One region of the Pseudonocardia aurantiaca genome, then DNA from elsewhere that is predicted to be linked to it. Evidence: riboswitches for the same ligand, from Rfam matches in the RefSeq annotation. Region 1 holds a riboswitch; each other region holds the start of a gene.

Region 1 (4,718 bases):
CCCTGCCGGTCTTGTAGTCCTCGGTGAACAGTTTCCACCAGAAGTCCCACAACCCGGTGTGGCGGGAGAGGCCTGGCAGGTCTGCAAAGTGGGCCCGGATGTGCTCCTGGATCGAGTCGTCGAACACCACATCCGCCCAACCGCGCTCCACCAACGACTCACGCAATGTGCGCACGTCCACGTCCTCCACCAGCGGCGCGGCGTCCTCCGGCACCGCGCGCGGCGCAACGCCCACGCACACCACGTGCAGCGTGCGACCGGGGGAATGCGAGACCTTGATGCCCCAGCGAAGCTCGTCGGCGAGTTCACCGAGCCGCTGTTCCACGACGGCCTGGATGCGCTGTTCCTCCACCTTCTCGGCCTGCCTCTGGGCGTGGAGCCGGCGCAAATCCACATCCAGCTGCCGCCTGATCGCGTCGCCGACCTCCCGGATTACGGGGGAGTAGGCGTCGGTGGCAGCCTGGAAGCGGGACCGGTAGCGACTCTGTGCATCGGCCCAGTCGCGCTGCATCTCCTCAGCAAGCGCGCGCTTTCGCGGGGGCGGCTGCGCTGCGCGCCGCCGGGCCTCGTGCAAGGCCAGCGCGGCGCGGTCGAGTTCGACGACGCACGCCACCGCCGCCTCGGTCCAGCGCTCGTTCTGCTCGGGCGTACACGGAATCACCCAGCCGAGCGGTCGCCCGGTCACCGTGTCCGGATCGACGGTCTTATAGACCGTCGACCGGGTCCGGAAGTCGAGCGCGTGGTCGACGCCGAATTGGAGGATCGCCACCCGGCCGTCGACTCGACGCCCGGGTTCGGGCTCGATCACCCGCCCCATCATCGGCTCGAGTTCGGCAGCCGGCATCCATGTGAGTTGTCCCTGCCTGCGCCTGCGCCACATCTCGGCATCACCCCCCACTCTCAAGATGAGCGTCAGTTGAGATCGGGCGGAACGACCCCGTCAGAGCCCGCGGGCCGCCAGGGCCTCGCGTACGGCCTTGCTGGTGGAGGGCACGGTGGCCGACGGGCCGACCTGGTCGGCCACGGCGTCGAGGGTCTTGAGGCCGTCGCCGGTGATGAGCAGCACGGTCTCGGCGTCCGGGTCGATCTGGCCGGCCTCGATGAGCTTCTTGGCGGTCGCGACGGTGACGCCGCCGGCGGTCTCGGCGAACACGCCCTCGGTGCGGGCGAGCAGCCGGATGCCCTCGACGACCTCGGCGTCGCTGACGTGCCCGACCGCGCCGCCGGTGCGGCGGACGGTGTCGAGCACGTAGGGCCCGTCGGCGGGGTTCCCGATCGCGAGCGAGCGGGCGATGGTGTCGGGGCGGACCGGCTGCACCACGTCGTGGCCGTCGGCGAATGCCTTCGCCACCGGCGAGCAGCCCGTGGCCTGGGCGCCGAACACCCGGTAGGGGGTGGGCTCCACCAGGCCGAGCTTGCCCAGCTCGGTGAAGCCCTTGTCCACCTTGGTGAGCTGGGAGCCCGACGCCACGGGGATCACGATCTGCTCCGGCAGCCGCCAGCCGAGTTGCTCGGCCACCTCGTAGCCGAGGGTCTTGGAGCCCTCCGCGTAGTACGGCCGCACGTTGACGTTGACGAACGCCCAGTCCTCGTGCTCGGCGGCGAGCTCGGTGGCCAGCCGGTTCACGTCGTCGTAGTTGCCGTCGACGGCCAGCAGGGTGCCGTCGTACACGGCGGTGGTGAGCACCTTGGCCTGCTCGAGCGACTTGGGGATCAGCACCACCGAGTCCCAGCCGGCCCGCGCCGCGGCGGCAGCCACGGCGTTGGCGAGGTTGCCGGTGGACGGGCAGGCGAGCACCGAGAACCCGAGCTCGCGGGCGGCGGCGAGCGCGACGGCGACCACGCGGTCCTTGAAGGAGTGGGTCGGGTTGCCGGTGTCGTCCTTGACCCACAGGTTGCGCACGCCGAGCGCGGCGGCGAGCCGGTCGGCCTTGATCAGCCGGGTGAGGCCGGGCTCGGTGTTCGGGTGGCTCTGCACGTCGGACGGCACGGGCAGCAGCTGCCGGTAGCGCCAGATCGACTTGGGGCCTGCCTCGATCGACTCGCGGGTCACCGTGCCGAAGTCGTAGGCCACCTCGAGGGGACCGAAACACTGGGGACAGGCGAACTCCGCGGCGAGCGGGATCTCGTGGCCGCACTCCCGACAGGAGAGGGCACGGGCGGGGCCGAGGTCGTAGGAGGTGGCGGCCGTGGCGGCGGCAGACAGGGTCATGACGAGATCTCCTCATCTTTCCCGCAGCATGCGGGTCGGAATTGGCACCGTGATCGAGCGCAGACGCGCATCGCCGGTTGCCGGGGCTTCGTCGGGCCGTTCCCTCTGCCCCTCTGGATGAGCCATGTGCAGTTGTGGTCCCCGGAGCACGTCGCCGTGGGATGACCTTCACGTTACGACACCAGCGGCCGCTCCCCCAAGTCCGTCCCGTGATCTGGGAGCCGGGTCACGAATCGTCGGTGCCGTGCGCGAGCATGGACGGCATGTCCGCGCCGCCCCCACCCGCGCCGCTGCACCTCGTGCTGGGAGAGGAAGAGCTGCTGGTCGAGCGGGCGGTCGAGCAGGTGATCGCGGAGGTCAAGGCCGTCGAGCCGGGGGCCGAGGTACGCAAGGTCCGCGCCGGCGACCTCACGCCAGGCGATCTCGCGGAGAGCCTCAGCCCGTCGCTCTTCGCGGAGGGCCGGGTTGTCGTCCTCATGGCCGCCCACGAGGTCGGCAAGGAGATGGCCACCGCCATCGCCAGGCAGTCCGGCGACCCCGTCGACGGCATCGTGCTGGTCGTCGCGCACGCGGGCGGGGCGCGCAACAAGGCGCTGGCCGACGAGCTGCGCAAGAAGGGCGCTGTCGTCACCACGTGCAACAAGATCACCCGGTTCGAGGAGCGCTCCGACTTCGTACGCGCCGAGGTGCGCCGCGTCGGCGGCAAGATCGCGCCGGCCGCTGTGGGTGTGCTCATCGAGGCCGTGGGCTCCGACCTGCGGGAGCTGGCCTCCGCCGCGGGCCAGTTGGTGGCCGACACCGGCGGCACCGTCGACGAGCAGGCAGTGCGGCGTTACCACCGTGGTCGCGCCGAGGCGTCCGGGTTCGCGGTGGCCGACAAGGTCGTGCTTGGCGACCGGGCGGGCGCGTTGGAGGCGCTGAGGTGGGCACAGTTGCTCGGGGTGCCCTCGGTGCTGATCGCCGACGCGCTGGCGGACGCGCTGCGCACGCTCGCGAAGGTGGGCTCGGCCGGCCGCGGCGACCCCAACCGCCTCGCAGGCACACTCGGCATGCCGCCATGGAAGATCCGCAAGGCGCAGCAGCAGGTGCGGTCGTGGGGGCCGGAGGCGATCGCCGAGGCGTTCGCGGCGGCCGCCGAGGTCAATGCCGACGTGAAGGGCGCGGCGGCCGACGCCGACTACGCGCTGGAGCGGGCGGTGCTGCGGATCTGTGCGGCCAGGGGCCGCCGCTGATGGGGTGTCGGTCGGTCAGCTGTTGCCGCTGGTGCGCAACTTCTTGATCCAGAGCCCGATCTTGTCCCCGAGGAGCGCGCCTCCGATACCGGCGAGAACGGCTGGGACCATGGCGATCAGGTTGACGAGCATCGAGAACTTCTCCTAGGGCTCGGGCGGCCGGAGAGCAGGGGTAGGCCGCCTGCGGGCGAACCTCCACTGTCGGCGAGCGTCTCGGATACTGTCTACATTCTTGTAGGAGACGTCACGTTTGCGACGGCGGCGAGCGCGCGCGCCGCCGAGCGGTTGACGTACGTGAGAGTCCCGCGCAGCGCGCACACAAACGGCGCTGCCCGCGAGGGGGCAGCGCCGTTCGTGAAGAGCCGAGTCAGAGAGCGCTGACGCGCTTCGCCATCGCCGACTTGCGGTTGGCGGCCTGGTTCTTGTGAAGGACGCCCTTGCTGGCGGCCTTGTCCAGGGCGCGGGAGGCGGCGCGCTGCAGCTGGGTGGCCTTCTCGGTGTCGCCGGCCTCCACCGCCTCGCGGAAGCGCCGTACGGCAGTGCGGACGGCAGACCGGACCGACTTGTTGCGCTGACGCCGCTTCTCGTTGGTCTTGATCCGCTTGATCTGGGACTTGATGTTGGCCACGCGAATGCCTCGAGTTTCTTCCTGCCGGTGGACTGCTCGCTTCGTTCCGCTCCGCACCGGCGGCGGGGGATCGATCATCACGCCGGGCGCTCAGCGGTCCATGCTACAGGCGGCTTGCTGAGCGGGTAAGGAGGGTACTGAAAGGCTCCGGCCGTAGCGCAGTAGGCCCGAGCTTTTCAGCGCGCTCCTAGATCGGCCCGGCCCAGCGGCCGCAGCGCGAGGTGAGCGCCGAGCGCGCAGACGCCCGCTCCGACGACGATCCCACCGTACCCGCCGGTGAGATCGACGAGCAGACCCGCGAGCGGCGCGCCGAGGAGCGCCCCGAACCCGGACGAGGTGTAGCTCAGCCCGACCACCCCGCCGAGGCCCCGGACGCCGAAGAGCTCCGCGAGCACGGCGGGCGCCAGTGCGATCCAGCCGCCGTAGCCGACGCCGAGCACCACGGCGAAGGCGACGAGCGCGGGGAAGGATCCCGCGAGCAGGTCGGCGGCGAGCCAGAGCGCGAAGCTGCCTGCGAGCACCGCGAAGCTCGCGCGGAAGGTCCGGATGTGCCCGGCCCGTTCGGCATACGCGCCGATCGCGATCCGGCCGACGACGCTGGAAACGCCGATGATCCCGACGAGCGCCGCCGCCGCGACCGGGGTCG
Region 2 (4,718 bases), on a different contig from region 1:
CTCGCCAGGTAGCCCTTGGGCAGCGTGCCGCGGGCCCCCAGGTCCTGCACGCGGTCGAAGTTGGCCTTGACCGCCTCGGCGTCGAGCGGCGTGCCATCGCTGAACGTCACGCCCTCGCGGAGGGTGAACGTGTAGGCCGTGGCGTCGGTGTTCGACTCCCAGGCCGTGGCGAGCCACGGCCGCAGCTCGCCGGTCTTCGGGTCCTGGTCGGTGAGGGAGTCGACGATCTGGCGCAGCGAGTAGATGGTGTCGTTGCTGCTGACCTGCTGGGGGTCGACGCAGCCCTGGTCACTGCTGACGGCGAAGCGCAGGGTGCCACCGGGCTGGGGAGTGCCCGGGTCGGCGCCGGCTGCCGGCGCGGCGCCACCGCCGCATGCCGTCAGGAATACGGCGGCGGCGGCCAACAGGCCTGCTCGGACGGGGAACGCGATCATTGGGGTCCTTCTACGGGCCACCGCACCGTCGTCGACGGCGCGCGCTCTGGATTCGGGGATCGTCGGAGCGTCAGGCCGGACAGAGCGCCGCGCTGGTGCGGCAGAGGTCGATGTGGTGGCGCCAGGCGTGCCACGTCGTGTGCAGCGGGGTGCTCCCCGGACCCGGCACGGCGACCTCCATCGCTCCCGGCGGTAGCACCCGTTCCCGCTCGCGCGGGGGGTTGCTGCGGCGTCGTCGAGCCAGGTCTCTCAGCCGCTCTGGATGGTGGCGGCCGTCGCCGGCCGCGATCCGACGGTACGTATCTGAGGAGCCGATTATCAAGCGCTTCCCGGGGAACTGTGTCGTGCGCCATTCACGGACCGAAATGACCGGACAGTTCCGCTCGCAAAATGTCCGACGCCGGCATTCCTTGACAGCAGTGGCAGTCGTCGGCCGTCGCTTGCCCAGCTCAGCGGGGCCGCGGCAACCCCAACGGGCGGGGTGCTGCACCCGCTGGCCACAGGGGTTGCCGGAACGGGTCCGCCGCGATTCACTGATGGCGTGATGCGCATGGTCCTGGAGCAGTTCTGGCCGGGCCGGCGAGGCGAGCAGTTCGACCAGTTCTGTCGCCCGGCCGCGTCGCGGCCCGGGCCCCACGAGCGCGCATTTCCTGCGCACTCCCATCTGCCCTGAGGCCGTGGCGCGGCCGCCCCGCGTCCACCGTCCCTCCCCGAACGGGAGATCCGCCGTGTCCGTCACCGACGAACTGCTCGCCCACAACGCCAGGTACGCCGCGTCCTTCGAAGGTCCCCTGCCGCTTCCGCCCGCCAAGCACCTCGCAGTCATCGCGTGCATGGACGCCCGGCTCGACGTCTACAGGATCCTCGGGCTCGAGCCCGGCCAGGCGCACGTCATCCGCAACGCCGGTGGTGTGGTCACCGACGACGAGATCCGCTCGCTGGCCATCAGCCAGCGGCTGCTCGGCACCGAGGAGATCATCCTCATCCACCACACCGACTGCGGGATGCTCACCTTCACCGACGACGAGTTCAAGAAGGCCGTGCAGGACGAGACGGGCATCAAGCCCGAATGGGCGGCCGAGGCCTTCGGTGACCTGGAGGAGGACGTCCGCCAGTCGATCGCCCGGATCAAGGCCAACCCGTTCGTCCCGCGCAAGGACTCCATCCGCGGATTCGTCTTCGACGTCGCCACGGGAAAGCTGAACGAGGTCGTGTGACGGTCGGGCGGGCCGGCTTGACCGGCCCGCCCGGCCGCCCGTACCTTCGCTGTCAGGTCAAGAGCGCCAGCGCCAAGCCCCGGCTCGCTGGCCGGCAACCCTCCTCCGCGGTGGGGTGCTCCGGGTGACGACCAGGCCGCCGTGCACCCACGGCGGCAAGCGCGGACCCGTCACGACACCGGGTCCTGAAGAGGGTCCGGAGGACCGTCATGACCGCTGTGCTGCCCGCCCGTCCCGCAGCCGCCGCCTCCACGCAGCCCCTCCCCCGGCTCATTGGAGCCGAGCTGGAGGTGCCGCTCGTCACCGGCGACCGCGTGCGCTACGCCAACCTCGACCTCGCGGCGAGCGCCCCCGCTCTCGCAGGCGTGGCCGACCACGTCACCGAACTCCTGCCCTTCTACGCGAGCGTCCACCGTGGGGCGGGCTACGCCTCCCAGGTGTGCACGGCGGTGCTGGAGCAGGCCCGCGAGACCGTCGGGCGGTTCGTCGGGGCCCGCGGCGACGACGTCGTGGTGTTCACCCGCAACACCACCGACGCGCTCAACCTCCTGGCCGGCTGCGTCCCTGGGCGCGTGCTGCGCCTCGACGTCGAGCACCACGCCAACCTGATCTCGTGGCGCACGGGCCGGGTGCTCCCCGCCGCGCCGACCGTGGCCCAGACCCTCGCCGACCTGCGCGCCGCGCTCGCCGCCGAACCCACCGCGCTGCTCGCCGTGACGGGCGCGTCGAACGTGACCGGCGAGATCCTCCCGCTCGCCGAGATCACCGCGATCGCCCACGCGGCAGGCGCCCGGGTCGTCGTCGACGCCGCCCAGCTCGCCCCGCACCGGCGGATCGACATCGCCGGCGCCGGCATCGACTACCTCGCCCTTTCCGGCCACAAGCTCTACGCCCCGTACGGCGCGGGCGCGCTGGTGGGGCGCCGCGACTGGCTCGACGACGCCACCCCCTACCTCGCCGGTGGGGGCGCCGTTCGCGCGGTGGCCGTGCCGAACGCCTCTGGCGTCAGCGAGGTGACCTGGGCGGCCGCGCCGCACCGCCACGAAGCCGGCACCCCGAACGTCCTCGGCGCCGCCGCGCTCGCGCAGGCGTGCCGATGCCTCGACGCCGTGCTCGACGACGCTCTCGACCACGAACGCGCCCTGCTCGCCCGGCTGGAGACCGGCCTCGCCGCCGTCCCGGGCGTGCGAACCCTGAACGTCTGGCCGGACGCCACGGACCGGGTGGCCGTCGCCTCCTTCGTCGTGGACGGGTACCCGGCCGGCCTGGTCGCCGCGGTCCTCTCCGCGGAGCACGGCATCGGGGTGCGCGACGGGAAGTTCTGCGCGCACCCGCTACTGGCCCGCCTGGCCGGCACCGCCGACGGCTGCGCCGTGCGGGCGAGCCTCGGGCTGAGCACGAGCACGTCCGACGTGGACCGGCTGGTGGAAGGCGTCCGCGCGCTCGTGGCGGACGGACCGGGGTGGGACTACGCGGTGGTCGACGGGCGGTGGACGCCGGTGCCCGACCCGCGCCCGGCCGACCCGCTGGGCGTGGGTCTCACAGGTCTGCTCGCGCCGGGCTGCGGGGGCTGACGCGAAACAGCAGAAGCCCTCAGACGCCCGGATCACCGGGATCTGAGGGCCTCCGTGCTGTAGAGGAATGCGGCGTCAGTCGAACTCGCCGAGCTTCACACCCGCGACGAACGCCTGCCACTCCGAGGCGGTGTACCGCAGGACTGGACCTGCGCCCTCGTCCTTGGTGTCGCGGACGAGACGGCCCCCGTCCGGGAGATCAGCGACCTCGACACACCCGCCGCCGTTGCCGTTGCTGGCGCTGGACTTGCGCCAGACCACCCCGTCCAGATCGATCATCGCAGCTCACCTATGGCCTTCTCGATGGCACGCGCCGAACCCTGCTCGTCCAGCGCGGACGCGCAGAGCCGGTCGAACACCACACTATAGGCGCCTACCTGCTGTGATCGATCGACATACTCCGCGCTCCACAGCCCTTCGAGCACCACCACCGCACCGCCCGGAGGGTCGGGCAGCCGGAACACCGTGAACGCTGTTCCCATCGCCGCGTGCGACCCGGCTGCGAATGGCATGAGCTGCAGAGACACTGTCGGCAGGCGAGCCACCTCCAGCAGCCGCTCCAACTGCTCGCGCATCACGGCCGGACCGCCGACCACTCGCCGAATCGCGGCCTCGTCGAGCACCACCCAGAGCTGCGGAGGACTGTCGCTCTGCAGGCGGGCCTGGCGCTCGCGGCGGATCGCCACCAGCCGCTCGACCTCCGCCGGATCCCGGGTCGGGTCGGCCGCCTTCGTGATCGCACGGGTGTACGCCTCGGTCTGGAGCAGGCCCGGCACGAGGTCGATCTGGAAGGCCTTGATCTCGGCGGCCTCCGCCTCCAGGCCGACGTAGGCGCGCACCCACTCCGGTACCCGGTGCGTCACCCGCTTCCGAGCCTCCCGAGCGACCCCGAGGATCTGCTCGGACTCGTCGGCGTCGACGCCGTAGAGGGCCAGCAGCGCCTTCACCTCGGCCAGGGCGATCGTCATCTTGCCGCCCTCGATCTTGCTGATCTTCGAGACGCCGCACTCGAGTTCCGCAGCGGCGTCGTCCCGGCTCACACCCGCCTGCTCCCGCAGACGTCGCAGTTCCCGGCCGAGCTGGAGGCGGCGAACGGTAGGGCTCTGTGCCACCCGGGGAGTCTGGCACGACCAAGCCAAGAAGTGATCTCGGCATGTCCGTTCCTAAGTGGAATGTTCTAGCTGTAGTGTGCCGCAATGGTTTGGTCGCCGGGCGATGTGCCGACCCGCAGTATCGACTTGGATACTGCCATCTTGGTCACCTCACCCGACGGTCACGACCACCTGGTGGACGAGCGCGTCTTCGCGGCGTCCTGGGACGGGCACTACCTCGCCCGATGCGGTTCCTTCGTGATCAGCACCGCGCTGACCGCCGGACCCGAGCCGCTGTGCCCGCTCTGCTTCCCCGGCCCGGGGGCGGCCCGGGAAGACCGGCACCACGAGCGCCTCGGCACGTGGACCCAGCTGGGCGGGGCAATCACCTGCCTGCCGGGG
Region 3 (4,718 bases), on a different contig from region 1:
GACGTGCCCTTGACCAGCCCGATCAGCTCGTTACCCGCGGTCGGCAGGATCGTGCGCATCGCCTGCGGAAGCTGGATCCGGCGGAACTGACGCAGCTTCGGGATCCCCAGTGCCGCGGCCGCCTCGAGCTGCCCCTGGTCCACCGAGAGAAACCCTGAGCGCACCACCTCGGCGGCGTAGGCGGCCTGGTGCAGCGCGAGTCCCAGTACCGCGGCCGTCACCGGGCTGACGAGGTCCATCGTGCCCACGGAGAAGAAGCCGGGACCGAACGGGATGCCGAAGCTGATCGCGCGGTAGAGCAGCGCGAGGTTGTACCAGAACAGCAACTGCAGGATCAGCGGCACCGACCGGAAGATCCAGATGTAGGTCCAGCTGACGGAGCGCAGCAGGGGGTTCGGCGAGAGCCGCATGACCGCGAGAACCGTGCCGAGGACGAAACCGATGACGATCCCGAGCACCGTCAGCTGCAGGGTCAGCACGACCGCCCGCAGGATCGACGGGGCGAAGAGGAACTGCCCGACCGTGGGCCAGTCCCACGCCGGGTTGGTGACGAGCGCGTTGATCGCCATCGCGAGCAGCACCGCGACGACCACGGTCGCCGCCCACCGCCACGGGTGCCGGGACGGAACGACGACGAGCCGTTCACCGGCGTCCTCGGTGGCGGCCGGTGGGCTGTTCGCGGTCACTGCCGCGGTATCGGGAGCTGCGCTCATCGAGAGCTCACTTCCTTCTCGAAGGGGTGCTTGCCGATCTCCTCGGCCGGCAACTCCGGGTCGTAGAGCGGCGTGTAGCCAGTGGCCAGGTAGAGGCCCTTGGCCTCCGGCTGGCGCGGTCCAGTGGTCAGGTAGATCCGGCGGTATCCGCGCGCGGTGATCTCCCGCTCGAGCTCGGTGAGCACCCGGCGGGCCAGACCCCGGCGGCGGTGCGCGGAGTGCGTCCAGATGCGCTTGAGCTCTGCGGTGTGGTCGTCGAAGCGGCGAAAAGCGCCCCCTGCCACCGGGTCGCCGTCGGTGAGCAGGAGGATCAGCCCGCCGTCCGGGGCGCCGAACTCCTCAGGTCGACGACGCATCTCTTCGCCGATGTCGCCGAGCGAATGCCCGTAGCGGGTCGTGTACTCGTGGTCCAGCTCGGTGAGCATCGGCACCACCAGCGGGTCGGTGTAGGCGACCTGGCGAACCTCGAGCGCGGGAGAACTCATCGCAATCCCTCGCTGCGCTCGGTCAGCGCTTCGCGGAGACGCCGTGACACTGATTCGCTCGCAAGCTCGCTCATCGCCCGGCCGCCGCCGCGGGCGCGCGGTCGATCACACCGGTCGCGAGGTCCGCGAGCACCCGTCCCAGCGCTGGGGCGAACGCGAGCCCGTAACCCGAGAACCCCGCTCCCACGACCAGAGGACCCGCCGTATCCAGCAGGAACCTCCCGTCGGAGGTCGACGTGCGGGTACAACCGATCGGTGTGGGCAGCCTGTGGTCGAGCCCCGGGAGGAAGGCGGTCACGTACTCCTGCAGCCTGCGCAGCTGCACAGGCTCCGGCGCGAACGCGTGCCGATGCGGGTGGGTCTGCGTCCCCACGCCGTGGAACCCGAGCTTCACGCGTCCGTCCGCAGTGGACGTGCCGTGGACGCTGCTGGGCCAGCCGTGCTCCGGACCGGTGTGGTGGACGAACGTCGGCCATGCGACGTGGTGAGGGGAGAACGGGGCGACCCCGCCTTGCAGCGGGAACGTCGCGGGCTGCTCCTGTGTCACCCGGAGCCTGGGCAGCTCGACGAGCCCGTCGAGCAGATCCGCGGTGCGCGCTCCCACCGCCACCACCGCCCGGCAGGCGCGGACTGGGCCGCGTGGTGTCTCTACCTCGACGAGATCGTCTCCGCGCACAGCGATCGCCGTCGCCGGCGTGGAACGGTGGACCACGGCCCCGTGCGCCACGGCGGCCGCGGTCAGAGCGGCGACGGCGTGATCGGCGTGAAGACGGCCGGACCGGTCCGGCTGGTGCAGCACCGGGCCGCTGAACACCATCCCCGGCCACCTGTGCGACGCCTCGTCGGCATCGAGCCACTCATGGGCGATGCCGTGCTCGCCGAGGGATCCGGCGAGCGCGCTCGTTCGGCGCGGATCACCGTGGTCGACGCCCCCGGTGATCTGCAACAGCGCTGCGCCCGTCTGGGCCTCCACCTCGCGCCACAGCGGCAGAGCTTCCATGGCGAGGCGCACGTACGGCGCCGCCGAGTAGGACGGCCGGTAGAGCTCCGCCGATCCGTACGGGAAACCGCGCGCACGCCCGGCCTCGAACTGCTCGAGCTGTACCACCTCGCGGCCCCGGCCGGCGAGCTGCCATGCAGCCGCCGCACCGACCACGCCGCCACCGATGACCACGACGTCGACGACTCCGGCGCGCGCGGACCGCGACGGGCGGCGCGCCGCCGGGATGTGCGGGAACGTTGGCATGACTGTCCTCCTACGACACGGACAGCAGGAACCCCCGGCACGGGGCGAATCCACTGTGGACAAAAGACGGCTCCGGCACCGCCGGAATCACCGTCCTACAGAGACCTGACCGAGGCGCGTCAGAGCCCACCCGTACGCGTCAGCGCACGGGAAGCGGGGTGGCCAGAAGGCCGAGATGGGTCAGCGACAAAGAGCGGCCTGCGTGCGGCACAGATCGACGTGCCGACGCTTCGACCAGGTGGACGTCAACCACGTCGACGACCGCGTGGCCGCCGGCCGGGCGTGCGATCGACGCACGATGTCTCCCATCGATCCTGGCGTTAGCACCCGGCGCCGTGAGGCACATGGTTGCTGCGGCTTCGACGAGCCAGATCTCTCGGCCGCTCTGGATGGACGACATCGAATGTAGGCGACCACCCGATGGATCTGTCAATGATGTGACGAACACACGGTGTATCGGGCGCGTCACGACCTGCGGCCCGTGGCCGGATCCGACGGGCCTCGGGTGAGTGGGGCGACGGCAGGGCATGCTCGCCGGTCCAATTGAGTGTTGATCGTTCGGTTTCGAGTATCTATGGTCAGCGCTGCGGCGGACGACGCCGCGGCGAGCCCCGCGCGGAACCGGTGCTCACATCGTGAACGGTGGAGGCTGACGTGCGCTGGTTCTACCGCAGCACCGGCAGCTGTCGCAGGCTGCACGTCGACCTGCTGCGCATCGCCAGCGCCTGCTGTCGCGTCTGACGCTGCGGGCCTCCACCCCGCTGCCGGAACGACCTGCCGACGTCCGGCACCCCCGGTGTGTACAGCGCCGTCGCACCGCGCCGAGCTGCTCCCCCTGATCCTCGCTCCGGCGTGCCCGTCGAGGTCTGCTCGCCCCAGCACGTGATCCCCTGCGCACCACGCCTGGCCTCCATGAAGGACATCCCGATGAGTTCGACCCCCCGTCCCGCCGTACCGCCACGGCGGCTGCCGGCCGCCGTGCTCGCCACCGTCGTGGCCCTGACCGTGGCCGCCTGTGGCTCCGGGAGCACCTCGGCGCCACCGGACGCCGATGCGGGGCCGCCGCAAGCCGGCGGCACGCTCACCTTCGCGGTGGGCAGCGACCAGGGGTGCCTGGATCCGCAGCAGGTCGGCAGCAACGACTCGATCTACTCCCTGCGCCAGATCGTCGACTCGCTCACCGACCAGAACCCCGACACCGGCGAGATCGTGCCCTGGCTCGCCACCGGCTGGCAGACCAACGCCGACGCCACCGCCTACACCTTCGACCTGCGGCCCGGCGTCACCTTCAGCGACGGCACCCCGCTGGACGCCACCGCCGTCAAGGCCAACTTCGACAAGGTGCCCCAGCTCGGCGCCCGCGGCACCCTCCCGAAGAGCTACCTGGCGAACTACCAGGGCACCACCGTCGAGAACCCGACCAGGTTCACGGTGACCTTCAGCGCGCCGAACGTGCAGTTCCTGCAGGGCAGCTCCACCCACAGCCTCGGCATCCTCTCCCCCGCCACCGTGGCCAAGACCGACGACGAACGCTGCGCCGCCGTGATCGGGTCAGGCCCCTTCGTCGTCCAGAGCTACACCCTCAACCAGTCAACCGTCCTCACCAAGCGCACCGGATACAACTGGGGCTCGGCGCTGTCGACGCACACCGGCGAGGCATACCTGGACGGGATCGAGTTCCGCGTGGTCCCCGAGTCGGGTGTGCGAACCGGAAGCCTGCAGTCCGGTGAGGTCGACGCCATCGGCAGCATCGGGCAACAGGACGAAGCCCCACTGACCGCCGCGGGCATCCAGCTACCCGCCCGGGCCAACCCCGGCATCCCCTTCGGGATCAGCTTCAACCTGAGCAAGCCGATCGTCTCCGACCCCGCCGTGCGTCAGGCGATCTCGCTGGCGATCAACCGGCCCGAGCTCGTCAGCGCCGTGTACACGTCCGAGACCAAACCGGCCACCAGCGTGCTCGCCTCCAGCACACCCTCCTACCAGGACCAATCCGCGCTGCTGGGCTTCGACCCCGCCAAGGCCGCCACCATCCTCGACACCGACGGCTGGACCCCCGGCCCCGACGGCATCCGCACCAAAGCCGGCCAACCGCTGACGATCCCGCTCACCTGGTTCGCCAACGCCGGCACCAACCGGCCCGCGCTGGAACTCATCCAGCAGCAGCTCAAGACGGTCGGCATCGACCTTCAGCTCACCGAACGCCCGATCACCGACGCCACGCCCATCCAGCAGAGCGGGAACTTCGTCGCGACCTGGGGCAACCTCACCCGC

What was found. A riboswitch is a leader RNA that binds a small molecule or an ion and turns the genes downstream of it on or off. The one in region 1 is predicted to bind S-adenosylmethionine.
Region 2: another riboswitch for S-adenosylmethionine. It lies ahead of ABD143_RS22655 (aminotransferase class V-fold PLP-dependent enzyme); the one in region 1 lies ahead of thrC (threonine synthase).
Region 3: another riboswitch for S-adenosylmethionine. It lies ahead of ABD143_RS04170 (FAD-dependent oxidoreductase); the one in region 1 lies ahead of thrC (threonine synthase).

The regions. Positions count from the first base shown of each region.
Region 1 is NZ_BAAAJG010000029.1:149,109-153,826, forward strand. It holds gene ABD143_RS36460 (hypothetical protein) at 1-844, opposite strand, end outside; gene thrC (threonine synthase) at 941-2,212, opposite strand; SAM riboswitch class I at 2,222-2,336, opposite strand; gene holA (DNA polymerase III subunit delta) at 2,476-3,444, shown strand; gene rpsT (30S ribosomal protein S20) at 3,812-4,072, opposite strand; gene ABD143_RS36480 (MFS transporter) at 4,249-4,718, opposite strand, start outside.
Region 2 is NZ_BAAAJG010000015.1:105,020-109,737, reverse strand. It holds gene ABD143_RS22665 (ABC transporter substrate-binding protein) at 1-434, opposite strand, end outside; SAM riboswitch class I at 609-703, opposite strand; gene ABD143_RS22660 (beta-class carbonic anhydrase) at 1,163-1,651, shown strand; SAM riboswitch class IV at 1,707-1,819, shown strand; gene ABD143_RS22655 (aminotransferase class V-fold PLP-dependent enzyme) at 1,861-3,225, shown strand; gene ABD143_RS22650 (DUF397 domain-containing protein) at 3,301-3,504, opposite strand; gene ABD143_RS22645 (helix-turn-helix domain-containing protein) at 3,501-4,337, opposite strand; gene ABD143_RS22640 (hypothetical protein) at 4,479-4,718, shown strand, end outside.
Region 3 is NZ_BAAAJG010000002.1:456,034-460,751, reverse strand. It holds gene ABD143_RS04180 (amino acid ABC transporter permease) at 1-713, opposite strand, end outside; gene ABD143_RS04175 (GNAT family N-acetyltransferase) at 710-1,198, opposite strand; gene ABD143_RS04170 (FAD-dependent oxidoreductase) at 1,269-2,444, opposite strand; SAM riboswitch class I at 2,747-2,840, opposite strand; gene ABD143_RS04165 (ABC transporter substrate-binding protein) at 3,372-4,718, shown strand, end outside.